2 regions of the Alcaligenes sp. NLF5-7 genome follow, and region 2 is predicted to be linked to the other one. Evidence: riboswitches for the same ligand, from Rfam matches in the RefSeq annotation. Region 2 holds a riboswitch; the other holds the start of a gene.
The links. Region 2 has a riboswitch for S-adenosylmethionine ahead of MID00_RS06100 (homoserine O-acetyltransferase). Riboswitches for the same ligand answer to the same signal wherever they lie in the genome.
Positions count from the first base shown of each region.

Region 1 (7,321 bases), 2.1 Mb from region 2:
TGTTTTCTGAACAGGCTCCTTTGCTTGTTAGCAGTGCCTGCCCTCCCTTGAACGACCCTGACTTACCTCATACCCAGCTTGCGACTGGCTGCCAGCAAGGCCACGATACTCAACGCCGCGGCCAGAATCAGGTAGTAACTGGGCGCCACCGGAGAGCCGGTCAGTGAAATCAGACCCGTGGCAATCACAGGTGCAAAACCACCAAAGACAGTGACGCCGACGTTGTAGCTCAAGGACATGCCTGTAACACGGGTACGCACCGGAAAAAACATCAGCCATCAGTCCGGCCAAGGGGGCGAAGTACACGGCTTTGAGCAAAGCCATCAAACCTACAACCAGAATCAGCGCCGTTTGGGTCGCCTCGCTATTCAACCACATGAAGGACGGGAAGATCGTAATCGCATACAGCACGGCAGCGGTGAGCATGATCTTGATCCGACCAACTTTACCTGCGACATAACCTACCAACGGCGTAGCAATAGTCAGAATCAAGCCTGCTGTTAAGGTTGCCAAGAATCCGGCGGATTGTGGAACATGCAATGTGGTCGCCGCATAGGACGGCATATAAGTAATCAGGTAGTTGGAGGCGGTAGACAAGATCAAGGTGCCTAAAGCAATCAACAGCAAAGCCTTTTGTGAACTCAGTACTTCTCGCACTGGCTGACCGCCCGGCTCACTTTCTTTGAAATCCGGAGACTCATCCACCGTTTTGCGGATCCAGTATCCTACCGGCCCCAGCAACAAGCCGAAGAAAAAAGGAACACGCCACCCCCAATCCAGCATCTGCTGTTCGCTTAAGGTAGAAGTCAACACATAACCGAACAAAGAAGCCAGCACGACACCAAAGCCCTGACTGGCAAACTGCAGACTGGCCACAAATGCGCGAGAGCGTTCTGGAGCATGCTCCATCATAAATGCGGTAGAACTGCCAAATTCGCCCCCCGCCGAAAAACCCTGAATAAAACGCGCAATCAAAATACCGATAGGCGCAATGAGCCCGAGCGTTTCATAACCAGGCATGACCGCAATCATGAACGTGCCCAATAACATCAAGAGGATGGACAGGGACAAGGCTTTCTTGCGTCCGTGTCTGTCCGCATAGGAGCCAATAACCGCGGCTCCAATGGGCCGAATCAGAAATGAAATCCCGAATGTGGCAAAAGCCAGAACCAAAGAGACAGTAGGGTCTGAGCTCGGAAAAAAAACACGACCAATGGTCAGTGCAAAGTAGGCATATACAGCAAGATCAAACCACTCCAAGGTATTCCCCACCACGGACGCGGCGACCGGCTTCCAGAACGAACGCGGTAAAGGCCCCACCGCTTTTTTGGTCTGCTCCATCTTTTATCTCCTCCTGCCCCCGGTGTTTCCGAAGGCAATGCGCCGTTACTTCTGAACGGCGTCTGTTTTTTTAAGTGTTCTTGTTCAATTCGCCCAGTTCCCAGAAAACGCTGGTCATGATGTCCAGTCCCTCTTGGATAATGGGAGTCAGCATGTGCTCATTGGGAGCGTGCTGAGAGCAGCCGGGGTAGGAGTGTGGCACCCAGATCGTGGGCAGACCCAGTACATCGGCAAAAATATCGTTGGGTACAGTTCCTGCCAAATTCGGGATCACGGCAATTTTCTGATCCGTCACTTTGCTGATCGCATCCTTGATCAAGGCGATCCACTTATTGCCCAGATCCAGCCTGGTGGCAGGCATGATCTGGCCCATATGAATACGCACCTGCTCGAAGCCACGCGCATCAAGGTGCTGGCGCAAGGTGCTTTCCAAGTCCTCTGTCTGCGTTCCCAGCACAAAACGCAAATTGCAAAAAGCCTGAGCACGAGGCGGGATAGCATTGATTGGTTTTTGCGGATTCCCGGCATCCAGTGCCAGCACTTCCAAGGTGTTCCAGCCGAACAGACGTTCGCCGTAGCTAAGGCCCGGTTCGCCCCAATGCGCATTTAAAGCCAGCCCCAAGGTATGCTGACCAATCTCCAAATCTGCAATGGCAGCCAGCACGTCCTCCGGTATGGGGCCTGGCGTCAGTTCGCGACACAACAGCTGTCCTTGAGGCCCCACCAGGCAGGCCAGAGCATTGGCCAGCACCACCGCGGGGTTTTCCATCACCCCGCCCCAATTGCCCGAGTGCAGCCCCCCTTCACGCGAAATCACCTCCAGCGAGAACAACGCAGTGCCACGCGAGCCCAAGAACAAGGTCGGCTGATTGGCGTTCAAGCGCGGGCCGTCCGAGGCCAGAAACAGATCAGCCGACAAGCTCTGTGCATGTTGTTCGCAAAACTCGCGCAAACCGATCGAGCCTCGCTCTTCACCCGTCTCAAAGATGGCTTTGAGGTTGAAACCCAAACGCCCATCGCGAGCTTGAATGACCTGTTCCAGCGCGGCCAGATTGATGCTGTGTTGGCCTTTATTGTCCGCCGTCCCCCGGCCGTACCAACGCTCCCCTTCGATCTTCAATTCCCAAGGCGCCAAGCCTTCACGCCATTGATGGTCATGTCCGGGCACCACGTCGCCATGCCCATAGGTCAGAATCGTGGGTAGCTCATCGGATTCATGTCGGTGAGCCAGAAGGATGGGGCCTGCCCCTTTGGGATTGGCCAGGATACGGACCTCAAACCCCAGTTTCACCAAGGAAGGGCCCAGCTCCTGATCCAGGTAGAGCTGCAATTGATCCGCTTTCTCCGCAGTCTGGCTGTCACTTTGAATCGCCACACGACGGCGCAAGTCCTGCTCGAAACCGCCCTCCTCAAAATAGGCGCGCACCCTGGACAAGGCTTTACTTTTTCCCATTTTTGTCTCGTTGTCTTATTGATAGGAAAGAGGACTATAGAATTCGTTTTACCTTCTGTATATTTCTATCTTTAGAATAGAATGAACTAATTTTTAGAATTCTTAAGTTAAGTCCTAAACTATCGGTACAGACGGGATTAGCTGAGCAAAATCATGGACTACAAGTACTTTCTGGCGGTGATGGAAACAGGATCACTGGCAGCAGCCAGTGCACGACTGCACATTGCCTCCAGCGCAATCAGCCGGCAAATCACCCTGTTGGAGGAATCCATAGGCGTTACGCTGTTCGAACGCAGACGGCGGGGAATGGTACTGACGGCAGCAGGTCAGGCCCTAGCCGAACATGCCCTGCGTGTGCGATTGGAGGAAGAAGCAATCTTGCAAAGCCTGCGGCAGAACGACTATGCCCAGGCACACTTGATACGAGTGGCGGCCACAGAGGGCCTGTCCCGCTATTTTCTACCCATGGTCATGGCTGAGTTTTCCAACCGAACCCCTTTGGCGCGGTTCGTCTTGAAGGTCAGCTCGCCCGATGACTGTGTGGAAATGGTCAGAAGCGGAGAGGTCGATCTCGGGGTCATTTTCAGCACGGCCCCGGTACCCGACATTGAAGTGAACTACTCCTGCCTTTCACCTATTTTTGCCATCATGCAACCTGAGCACCCCCTGAATGCGGCACGCAGTTTATCCTTGACCCAACTGCAGCCCTACCCCATTGTGATGCCCGGAGAGGAGCTAACTCAAAAGCAGTTGTTTAATCATGTCTGCCAGATGGAGAAGCTGGTCTTCAACGAGGTATTTACCTGCAATTATTCGGGAGTACTGCACGAGTTCGTCCGTCGTACCAACGCGATTGCCTTGGGGGCGTCGATCAGCCATCGCAGCAGCATGGACCACGGTCTGAAAATCGTTCCCATACTGGACCCCCGCCTGGACAGGGATCTACAGGTTTTAAGTATGGCAAAGCGGGCACTACCTCAAAGCGTCAACACTTTTCTGCAAGCCTTGATCCGGGAACTGAAGGAAGTTTGAATAACTCGATGACTGAGCTTTCCTTTAGGTTGGCTGTAACAATGCTCTGCAGCTAGTTGCTCACGCCTCTTTTTGTGAACACACAAAACAAAAAGCCGACCATCTTGCGATGATCGGCTTTTTGAGGAATTTTGGTGCCCAGGAGAGGACTCGAACCTCCACACCCGAAGGCACATGGACCTGAACCATGCGCGTCTACCAATTCCGCCACCTGGGCCCTGACTGCTGGATTTGTTTTTCAACTCGTCTCTGCAAGACAGAAAAAAACTATAACATGGTTTTGAAAGAATGCAAACTATTTCTGCTTTTTTTCATGTCTGACAGAAATAAGCGCAGCCCTTGCACTTCATAAGAATCGCTTTTATGCTTATTGCTATATCAAGAGTTGGGACAACCCATGCCAACCTGTGTACCCGCACAAGGTGGATTCAAGATATGGCCATCTGGCAATCAATGGGATCATCAAGACACGAACCCGCTGCCAGCGGGTTTTTTTATGCTTGGTTGTTTCCAGGCAAAGGGTCCTTTAATCCAACTTGCTCACCCGGAAGTCCCTTCCAAGAGCTAAACAGGAGTGTTTCATGTCTGCACCGTTTTGCTATTACCTGACTTTAGAGCAGCACCACTACCGCATTGTCCTGCACCCCGGTTGTTCACGGCTGGCTGTAGTGTGCGAAGTACATGCTGACAAGGTCGGAGATTACGAGCCGCGCTGGCTGGGTTCCAGTTGTCGCGGTGGCTATTGGGCCCGCTTCCAGCACGATATTGACAGCACCTTGTTGCTGAACATGGATGCCATTGCCCGCCTGATTGACGAACACCGTCTGGCTCATCCCGATACGGTGCTGGATACAGATTTACAGCCCGTGTTAAACGTGGGCGGACGCTTGCGCGCCCAGCCCTACCCTCAGCAAAAAGCCGCTTAGTCCAAGCGTGGGGCGTCGTCGCCCTGATCACCTTGACGCCAGTAGCTGCTGGCCCGAATCGCGCCTTTATCCAGGCCGCGTTCTTGCACCCAGTACTCACGCAAGCTTTGAGCGATGGAATATTCTGCTGCGACCCACACATAGCCGGTGCCGCTCAACTCGGGTGCGGCACGCAATGCGTCCAGAATGCCATTCAAACCGGCCAGCGAAGGAATCCAGTTCACCGTGACATGGTCCGGTGCCTCCATCGCACCGACTGTCAGCAGATTACGTGCCAATACGTAAACCTGCACCTTCACATTGGAAGGCAGTTCTTTCACTCGTCGCGCCATGGCAGGCACAGCGGTTTCGTCGCCAATCAGAACTTGCCAATCCAGGTCCTTGCTGACCAGGAAGGAGCCACGCGGCCCGGCCACACCCAGCTTGTCGCCCTCTTTAGCTTGCATGGCCCATTGGCATGCCGGGCCTTCACCGTGGACCACAAAATCAATATCCATCTCCTTTTCCTGCTCGCGGAACTCGCGAGGAGTGTAGTCGCGGATAGGTGGCTTTTCCTGACCGGCGGCAAAGACCATGCCACGCTCGCCCATTTGAGGCAGTCGCAATTCTTTAGTGACAGGGTCCGGGAAAATCAGTTTGACGTGGTCATCAAAGCCAGGGGTATAAAAACCTTCCAGATCCGAGCCTTCCAGGGTGATGCGCACCATATCAGGCCCCAGTTCGCGCCGCTTTTTTACGGTCAGCAAACGCAACTTCAAGGTATGAGCAACTTTCTGCGTTAATTGTTCAGACTGCATTCTTAAGACTCCTTGGGCAAGTTCCGTATGTCAGCGATGGCTTTTTCCAAAATGGCCACCACCTCTGCCTGTCGTTCCAGACTGGCTGTCGATTGTTCAAACATGGCCTGCTTCAGGCTGTGGCGTACCTGGACAAACTCCGGCAACCAACCTGTTTGTTCCTGCGCGGCCTTCAAATCCTCGTCGCTATTGTGTTCGGCCAGCATCTGCCGTATCCACACCAGCTTGCGCCCGCGATAGGTCAGGGACTGCATCAGGTAATCGCACTTTTCTTTTTGCTCTTCCAGATACGTGTGCCCTTCCTTGGTCAGGCTGTACATCTTGCGACGGCCTTCTTCTTCAATCAGCACCCAGCCTTGCGTGGCGCAATACGCCAGGGCGGGATAGACCGCACCAGCGCTGGGTACATAGCTGTTCTGGCTAAGCTGCGCGAAACGGCGTATCAACTGATAACCGTGAGTACTGCCCTCTTTGAGCAGGGCCATCAGCATGAGCTGCATGGCCCGAGCAGAGTATTTTCGGCCTTGGCCCATATCCAGCAGCATCCGCTCGACATCCATTGTGTTAAATTTCATGCCCATACTCTTATGCTATATCACATGACACACTATAATGATAATGAGAATGCCAATCAACTAGAAATTGAAATTAAATTTATTGAGTGAAAAATGCTTGCTTTCCCAAGGAAACTCACTCTATAATTGAATGCTTGAGACAGGCAGCAGCCTTGATCAAAAGCCCAGGTGGCGGAATTGGTAGACGCGCATGGTTCAGGTCCATGTGCCTTCGGGTGTGGAGGTTCGAGTCCTCTCCTGGGCACCACAAATTCCTCAAAAAGCCGATCATCGCAAAATGGTCGGCTTTTTGTTTTTTCCGTCTGAAAGCAAGCAGCTTGAACACGCTGTTTGAAGGCGAGGAAGCCAGATACGTAGATCCAATCAGTGTTGGTATGGTCGGGCCTCCCTTCCAGCGGTACGACCTTCCGAAAAATCAAATTCCTTTTGGACTGAAGGCAGACGTATTCAAAACTCCTCCCTGACTTACCGAAGAACAATCAGCCATAAAAAAAGCCGAAACAGCATGAGCACTGTCTCGGCTTTTTTGATTCTGGCGGTCTTACAGCAAGCTATTTCGTTGTCCCGCCCTCTTTACCATCACTCCAAGGCGCGATGACGACGCTGCCAGAAAGGCTGCGCCGCGTAGCGTTGCTCCATGCCATACAAAGCATGCTGCGAATTCAGGTGGCGCACCAAACCTAACAAATAGTCCTTTTCGTAAGCACGCGCCGGCTCGGGATTGCCTTTTGTCAGAGCTACAGCAGCCTGTGCCGATTGTGATCCGCTCCACAAGGCCGTTGCCAGGCCATTGGCGGCCAGGGGGTCCATGGCCGCGCCTGCATCACCGGCACGCAAGATGCGGCCTTCCACGAAGTAAGACACGGTGCAGCTAGCGGCAGCGCTGACTTTAGGAGTGTGAGCAGCCATCTGATTATCCAAGCCCAGGCTTTCCATACGCACTCGTGCCGCGTCGGCACAGCCCAGCAAACCGGCCCAGACCGAACCATCTCGACTCAAACCATCGGGCAAAAGATCCGAGTCCGAAAACAAGGCCACCATCAGGCGATGACCCGGCATGGGGGACAAGTACCACCACCCCAACTCGACGGCTTCTACCAGGGAAGCAGCCAAGGGTTCTGCCCCTTCAGGCAGGTCAAAGACTTGCCAGGCAGCGACCAGTCTATCCAGACGATGACGCTGGGCGGCCGCTCCGGC
Region 1 covers NZ_CP100755.1:3,437,609-3,444,929, reverse strand. Annotated here, with positions in the region: partial or broken gene MID00_RS15855 (MFS transporter) at 63-1,341, opposite strand; gene MID00_RS15850 (M20 family metallopeptidase) at 1,412-2,794, opposite strand; gene MID00_RS15845 (LysR family transcriptional regulator) at 2,948-3,826, shown strand; tRNA gene MID00_RS15840 (tRNA-Leu) at 3,959-4,043, opposite strand; SAM-I-IV-variant riboswitch at 4,197-4,290, shown strand; gene MID00_RS15835 (hypothetical protein) at 4,408-4,752, shown strand; gene MID00_RS15830 (siderophore-interacting protein) at 4,749-5,549, opposite strand; gene MID00_RS15825 (PadR family transcriptional regulator) at 5,552-6,124, opposite strand; tRNA gene MID00_RS15820 (tRNA-Leu) at 6,287-6,371, shown strand; gene MID00_RS15815 (NAD(P)/FAD-dependent oxidoreductase) at 6,704-7,321, opposite strand, start outside.
Region 1: it holds a riboswitch for S-adenosylmethionine, as region 2 does, so the genes downstream of both, MID00_RS15835 (hypothetical protein) here and MID00_RS06100 (homoserine O-acetyltransferase) in region 2, are expected to answer to the same signal.

Region 2 (7,321 bases):
ATAGCTCAGCGTGGCAAAGTGCACGCCTTTGGCAAACAGTTCCTGAGCCGTGGGCAGACGTTGAGAGCGGGACACGGACAGGCTGGCGGCGTATTCGGGTGCGAAGTCCCAGACCGTACCTAAAGAGAAGGAGGTCGCCGTGCCTTTGCGGCGTTCCAGCGTTTGCGAGTCGGGCGTAACGGTTTGCCATTCCTGACGTGCGCCCAGTTCCAGACGCCAGTCGTCCCAGTTCACGCTTTCCAGAAGGAACAGGCCCTGGCTGCGAGTACGGGTGGGCGGAATGAAGTTTTCAGCACCGTCGCGGGACGCAAAATCAGACTGGCTGGTCTGCAGGCCGATGACCCCTTCAAACGGTCCCCAAGGGTTGTGTTCCAGTTCCAGGCGCGTGTCGTAACCGCGATTGGTGAAGCGGGTGCCATCAATATCGCCATCTTTTTCAACGTGCTGGTAGTTGGTCGCACCAGCGCGCAGGCGAGCCCGTTTGAAGCCGGGCAGAGGGTCACGCAGTTCGCCACGGATATCGAAACGCTGAGTACGCAGGTGAGCGGTGGCCGAGTGTTCGTGATCATGTTCGTGGCTGTGGCCATGGTCGTGGGCATGGCCGTGATCGTGACTGTGGCCGCCGCAATGCAGAGTGGCGCCGTGCGGGTGGCAGTCCTCGTATTCGTGGCTGTGACCGGGCAGACCGTAGCTGCCTTCACGGTAGGAGTAGGCCGCGCCTATATAGCCACGGTCCCCAATAAAGGAGAGGCCAACGCTGCCTGTGTCCGTGCTGGAGTCGGAGTCCTTGACGCGTCCATCGGTCCAGTTGGGGACGCGATAGTCGCGGCTACGGTGCGAGGCACCTTCTACGTGCAAGGCGATATTGCCTTCGCCGGCTGTCATTTCGATTGCGCCGATTCTGCCACGGTCAGCCGTGGAGCCCTGGGCACGTACCGAGCCTTCAAAACCCTTTTCGGGAATGGCCGTGGGGATCTTGCGATCCAGCACGTTGACCACGCCACCAATAGCACCGCCCCCGTAAAGCAGGGCCGATGGGCCGCGCAGCACTTCAATGCGATCCGCTTGCCAGGTGTCGACCGTGATGGTGTGGTCGGGCGAGATGGCCGACGCGTCCATGACCTCTGCGCCATCGCTCAGAACTTTGACGCGGGGTGCAGTTTGGCCGCGAATGACGGGGCGGCTGGCACCGCTACCAAAGCTGTCTACATGGATGCCGACTTCACCGTCCAGCAATTCACCCAAGGTGCTGCTGCGGCGCAAATCCAGTTTGGGGCCTTGCAGGACCGTGCTGGCGGTGGCCAGCTCGGTTTGTCGCAAGGCCAGGGGGCTGGCAGAGATTCGGATAGGGGCCAGTTCAGGGACAGCTTCTTCAATTTCATTGGCTTGGGCCGAGGCGCACAAAAGCAGAGCCAGGGCTAGTGGCAGGGGGCGGGGTTGGAAACGCATCTCATCTTCCGGTTTGTTAATTTTCGATATGTTATAACATAACAATAATTATTCGAAATAGAGGAAAAGCCATTTTGAGAAAAGGGAGAAAGAGAAACTTCCTGCTGTATGAGCCTGCAGGTAACAGTCAAAAAAAAGCCGCCCTGGGGCGGCGGCTTGTTGTAATTGTGTGACGCTTAGCTGTTTTCCACTTCAGGCGGAATCAGATTGCGTTCGTAGCGATGGACGTAGTCCTCAAAGGACTCCTGATCCTGCGCTTCGATATCAATCTGGGCTTGCAGAGACTCTTTGGCCTGTTGCTCGAAAGCGGCTTGCTTGTCGGCAGGTAATGGATGGGCCAGCAAGGTCTGGTGATGCTCGCGGCTGCGTTGCAAGGCGTAGTCGTGAAAGCTCAAGCCGGTTTCGCGCAAACGGCTCAGCAGTTGAGCCGACGGTGTCAGCTCCGGGTTTTCCAGTTTGCGGATTTGGGCTTGCACAGCTTCTGTGTGACCTTGGGTATCCAGGGCCTGATCCAGCATTTGCGCGTAAGGCAGCAGCGATTCCAGAATTTCGTGGCCCCAGTCTTGCAGGCTGACGCTCTCTTTTTGCTGATTGGTCAGCATCAAGCCGGGGCGACGGCCTTCGCGCACGACGGTTGCAAAATTGTTCTTGCTGTCCTGACAGTAGCCGCCGTCCGGGAAGAAGGGGCTGTCTTGCACGGCACAGAACAGCAGGAACGTATCCAGGAAGCGGCAGGTTTGCTCGGAAATTCCAGTAGGCGATTCAGGGTCTATATCCAGGCAGCGGACTTCAATGTATTCCACACCGCGCTGGGCCAGGGCTGTAGCCGGGCGCTCGCTGCGCTGGGTGGTGCGCTTGGGACGAATGCTGGAGTAGTACTCGTTTTCAATCTGCAGGATATGGGTGTTGAGTTGAATCCACTCGCCATCGCGGTGGGTACCCAGTTTTTCGTAATCCGGCCAAGGAGTTACGGCAGCGTGATACATGCGCATCACAAAGGTGTCCAGGTCGTTGTAGCAAAGCTGGAGCTCGGCCTGGGCTTCCTTGTTGTGATAGCCCAGATCGCTCATGCGCAAGCTGGTTGCCCAGGGCATGGTCAAGGTGTCCTCGTCGATCTTGTCCAGATTGTTGCGGCGACCTTGCAGGAAGTTCGCATCCAGCACGGGCGAGGCACCAAACAAGTACATCAGTAGCCAGGAATAGCGCGTGAAGTTGCGGATCAACGCCAAATACCCATTGGAGCGCTGATCTTGCAGATTGTCGCCACAGACATTCAACAAGGGCCAGATGCCATCAGGCAGGGAAAAGTTGTAATGCACGCCGGCAATACATTGCATGGGCTTGCCATAACGTTCGGCCAGGCCACGGCGGTATACATGCTTGAGCATGCCCGTGTTGGACTTGCCGTACCAGGCAATGGCAATGTCTTTTTCGGCGGGCAGCAATGCGGGCATGGACTGGTTCCAGATAATCTCCTGGTCCAGCTTGCCAGCCACAAAGGTGTGGATGTCGGTCAGCTCCTGCAGCACGTCCTCGACCCGGGCTTGCGGCTCGGTAATCAGCTCCAGCAGGGCCTCGGCGTAGTCGGTCGTGATATGGCCGTTGGTCAGGGCCGACCCAATGGCTTGCGGGTGGGGGGTGTTTGCCAATTGGCCCAGCGCATCGACGCGCAGTCCTTCTTTTTCGATGCCGCGCAAGATTCCCGTCAAAATCTCGGGATTCTGTTGCAGGGCAAGGCGGCGTTCGTGGCTGGTGTTCATGGTGGTGTTTCCCACTTTCGAAATCGTGTGCAAGATACGGGACTGTTCAAGGGGGCCTGGCCCCGTCTATAAATAGTAGTCCGACCAGACTTGCTTTGTTAAGTTGCGCCAAAAGGCGTATCGGGCAGGGCGAGTATAAGACGGCTGTTTAGCCAGCCGATGAAAAGCATGAAACGGGATATGGGATTAGCACCATGATGATCAGGCGCATGACCGCGGTACTGGCGGCTTTCTTGATGTTGGCAGCCTGCAGTCCAGAGTTTAACTGGCGCAAGGTTCAGCTTGAACAAACGGGCCTGTCGGCCATGCTGCCCGGCAAGCCCACGACCAGTCACCGACTGTTGGATTTCGAGCAGCATCAACTGGATTTTTACCTGACCACCGCCACGGCAGGCGGGCAAAGCTACACCGTGGGCCATGTGATTTTGCCCAAGGAACTGCAGCAGGACCAGGCTGCTCGCCAACGCTTGTACGAGGCACTGCACGATTCCCTGCGCGAGAAATTCATACCCGATGGGCAAGTCAGCGAGAAAAATCAGATACAACTACCGCCACCCGGACAGATTTTCTTCATGACGCGCGATGTGGGCGGTGTGGCCTTGCGCCTGGAAGCGATGATACGCATGGAACCAGGCTGGCTGGTGCAGGGTTTTGTTATGACGGATTCCGGGAAGGCCCCGGACGCGGCTCAGGCAAAGGTTTTCTTTGACGGCTTAGCTCGCTAGCCGGGTCGCCGCTGATCAGGTGCTGTTGCAAGGCCAGGGTAATGGCAGCTTGGCGGCTATAGACTCCAAGCTTGGCGTAGGCGTTCTGGAAGTGGAAGTTGATCGTGCGTTCAGTAATGCCCAGGATGATGCTGATTTCCCAGCTGGTCTTGCCATGGGCAGCCCAGTTCAGGCAGGACTGCTCGCGTGAAGTTAAGTGCGTCACGGTAAAGCCATTCCTCATGCATTCGTGGTAGACGTCGGGCCAATGTACTCAAATTTAGCTTAGCTGGCAGACAAATGTGCATGAAAATAATGATGTAAATCAAAGCATTGTCTTTTCTCTGACGTTACCGTTGCCCAGAGTTCTGAATCGATCCTGGCTGGTCGATTTGGACGCCGCGCCGCAGCGATGCTAGAATTTTGTCTTATACGTTTTGCGCCGATTTGCCTGATCCGCTTGCGGGCGCTCCATAAATCCAGCTAAAGAGGTCCTGATGGCCACTGATTCCGTCCCTAGCGCCGACACTGGCGCCCTTAGCCCATCCTGCGGTTTGATCCCCGAAGGTTCTGTGGGCCCTGTACATGCCGAACTGATCGCCTTTGACGAACCCCTGCATCTGCGCAGTGGGCAAGTGCTGCCCAGCTACGAGCTGGCTGTCGAAACCTACGGCACCCTGAACGAAGAACGCAACAATGCGGTGTTGGTGTGTCATGCACTCAATGCCTCGCATCACGTTGCCGGTTATTACGACGACGATCCTAAAAGCATTGGCTGGTGGGACAATATGGTCGGCCCCGGCAAAGCCGTTGATACGGATCGTTTTTTTGTCATCGGGGTCAACAATATCGGCTCCTGCTTTGGCTCTACCGGCCCGTCCAGCATCAATCCGGCCACTGGCAAACCCTGGGGCTCCGAGTTTCCCGTTTTGACGGTAGAAGACTGGGTGCGTGCCCAAGCCCGTCTGGCCGACTACTTTGGCATTCGCAAGTTTGCGGCCGTTATGGGTGGCTCCCTGGGTGGCATGCAGGCCCTGAGCTGGGCCATCAGCTGCCCGGAGCGCGTGGAAAACTGCGTGGTCATTGCCAGTACCCCGCGCCTGTCGGCCCAGAACATCGCTTTTAACGAAGTGGCCCGCAGCGCCATTTTGTCCGACCCGCAGTTTCACGGTGGTAATTATTACGAGCACGGTGTGGTGCCCAAGGCTGGCCTGGGTGTTGCTCGCATGGTGGGCCACATCACCTACCTGTCCGACACCGTCATGGCCGAGAAGTTTGGCCGCAACCAGCGTGCCCCAGCCCAGGGCGGCGAGTATCACTACAACTACGGCGTGGAATTCGAGGTCGAGTCCTATCTGCGTTATCAAGGCGAAAAGTTCTCGCGTTACTTTGACGCCAATACCTATCTGATCATCACCCGTGCGCTGGATTACTTTGATCCGTCGCGCCAGCACCAGGGGGACCTGGTCAAGGCGCTTGAAAAGGTGCAGGCCAAATTCCTGCTGGTGTCTTTCACCACGGATTGGCGTTTCTCGCCCGAGCGCTCGCGCGAAATCGTGCAGGCTTTGTTGCGCAACCAGCGCGAGGTCACTTACGCCGAAATTGATGCTCCGCACGGGCATGACGCTTTCCTGCTTGAGGACCCTCGTTATCATGCCGTTGTGCAGGGATACTATGACCAGATTGCCGCTAATTTGGGCTTGCCTGCGCGCACCCGTACTACAGGGGTGTTGGCCGAATGACTAAGCCGCAAACTCAGGTGGATGCCGCCATGTTAAGACCGGACTTGCTGCGCATTGCGCAGTGGATTGAGCCAGGTTCGCGTGTGCTGGATCTGGGCTGTAACGATGGCACCTTGTTGGCGCATCTGCGTGACACGCGCCAGGTTGTCGGAACGGGGGTGGAGCTGAACGACCAGTTTGTGATTGCCTCGGTACGCCGTGGCGTCAATGTCATTCAGCAGGACTTGGAAAAAGGCCTGGCGCTGTTCAGCGACCAGCAGTTCGATACCGTTGTCCTGTCCAAGACACTGCAATCCATGCACCATACCGAGCACATCCTGCGCGAGATGGCGCGGGTGGCGCGGTATGGTATCGTCTCGTTTCCTAACTTCGGTTATTGGCCGCATGGCTGGAGCATTTTGCGCGGGCGCATGCCAGTCACGGGCGAAATGCCTTACCAGTGGTACAACACGCCCAACATCCATTTGTGCACCATGAAAGACTTTCAGGATCTGGCCCAGGCGGTGGGCGTACGTATTCTTGATCGTGCTGCCTTCAATGGTCGCGACACGGTGCGTTTTTTGCCGGGCTGGCGCAGTACCTTGGCCATGTATCGTTTCGAGTCTCCCCATTTTCTTGCTGCTTAGCGCTAATAAGGCCTGACGTGTCACGTGTCTATACCAGTCCCCGAGTCTTGCCTTTGCTGATTCTGGGGTTCGCCAGCGGCCTGCCTCTGGCCCTGGTTTCAGGCACCTTGCAGGCCTGGGCAACAGTTGAAAATGTTTCACTGACCGAGATTGGTTTTCTGACCCTGGTCGGCTCGGCCTACACGCTGAAGTTTCTCTGGGCTCCCCTGATTGATCGCTACGCGCCGCCGTTCATGGGGCGCAGGCGCGGCTGGATTCTTGTCACTCAACTGCTGCTGGCCGCCTCCATTGCGGCCATGGGCCTGTTTTCTCCCTCGGTGAATTTGACCGCACTGGCCTTGCTGGCCGTGTGGGTGGCCTTCTTGTCGGCCACGCAGGACATAGCCTTCGATGCTTATTGCACGGACGTGCTGCAAGCACATGAGCGAGCGGCGGGGGCGGCGGTCAAGGTCATGGGCTATCGCATTGCCATGATTGTGTCTGGCGGTCTGGCCCTGATTCTGGCGGACCGCTGGCTGGGCTGGTCCAACACGTATTTTCTGATGGGTGCCTTCATGGCGCTGTGCGCGCTGGTGACCCTGATTTCACCCGAACCAAAGGAACAAAGCCGTCCGCCGCGCAGTTTGTCAGAAGCTGTGATCGCGCCTTTGGCCGATTTTTTTTCGCGTCCAGGTGCCTGGAGCGTTCTGGCGCTGATTGTGCTCTACAAGCTGGGTGATGCTTTTGCAGGCGCCTTGTCCACCACTTTTCTGATTCGTGCAGCCGGCTTTACCTTGTCCGAGGTCGGCACCATCAACAAGGTGTTTGGCTTGGCTGCTACCGTGGTCGGAGCCTTGATGGGGGGGGCGATCATGGCCCGCCTGGGGCTATACCGGGCCTTGATGATTTTTGGTATCTTGCAGGCCGTCTCCAACCTGGGCTATTGGCTGATCGCGATTGAAACCGCGCCATCCATGTGGCTGATGGGGATTGTGGTCGGTCTGGAAAACCTGTGTGGTGGCCTGGGCACAGCGGCTTTTGTCGCTTTGCTGATGGCTTTG
Region 2 covers NZ_CP100755.1:1,290,179-1,297,499, reverse strand. Annotated here, with positions in the region: gene MID00_RS06120 (TonB-dependent receptor) at 1-1,449, opposite strand, end outside; gene gshA (glutamate--cysteine ligase) at 1,626-3,209, opposite strand; gene MID00_RS06110 (hypothetical protein) at 3,404-3,934, shown strand; gene MID00_RS20610 (response regulator transcription factor) at 3,864-4,139, opposite strand; SAM riboswitch at 4,343-4,421, shown strand; gene MID00_RS06100 (homoserine O-acetyltransferase) at 4,411-5,655, shown strand; gene metW (methionine biosynthesis protein MetW) at 5,652-6,281, shown strand; gene MID00_RS06090 (muropeptide transporter) at 6,299-7,321, shown strand, end outside.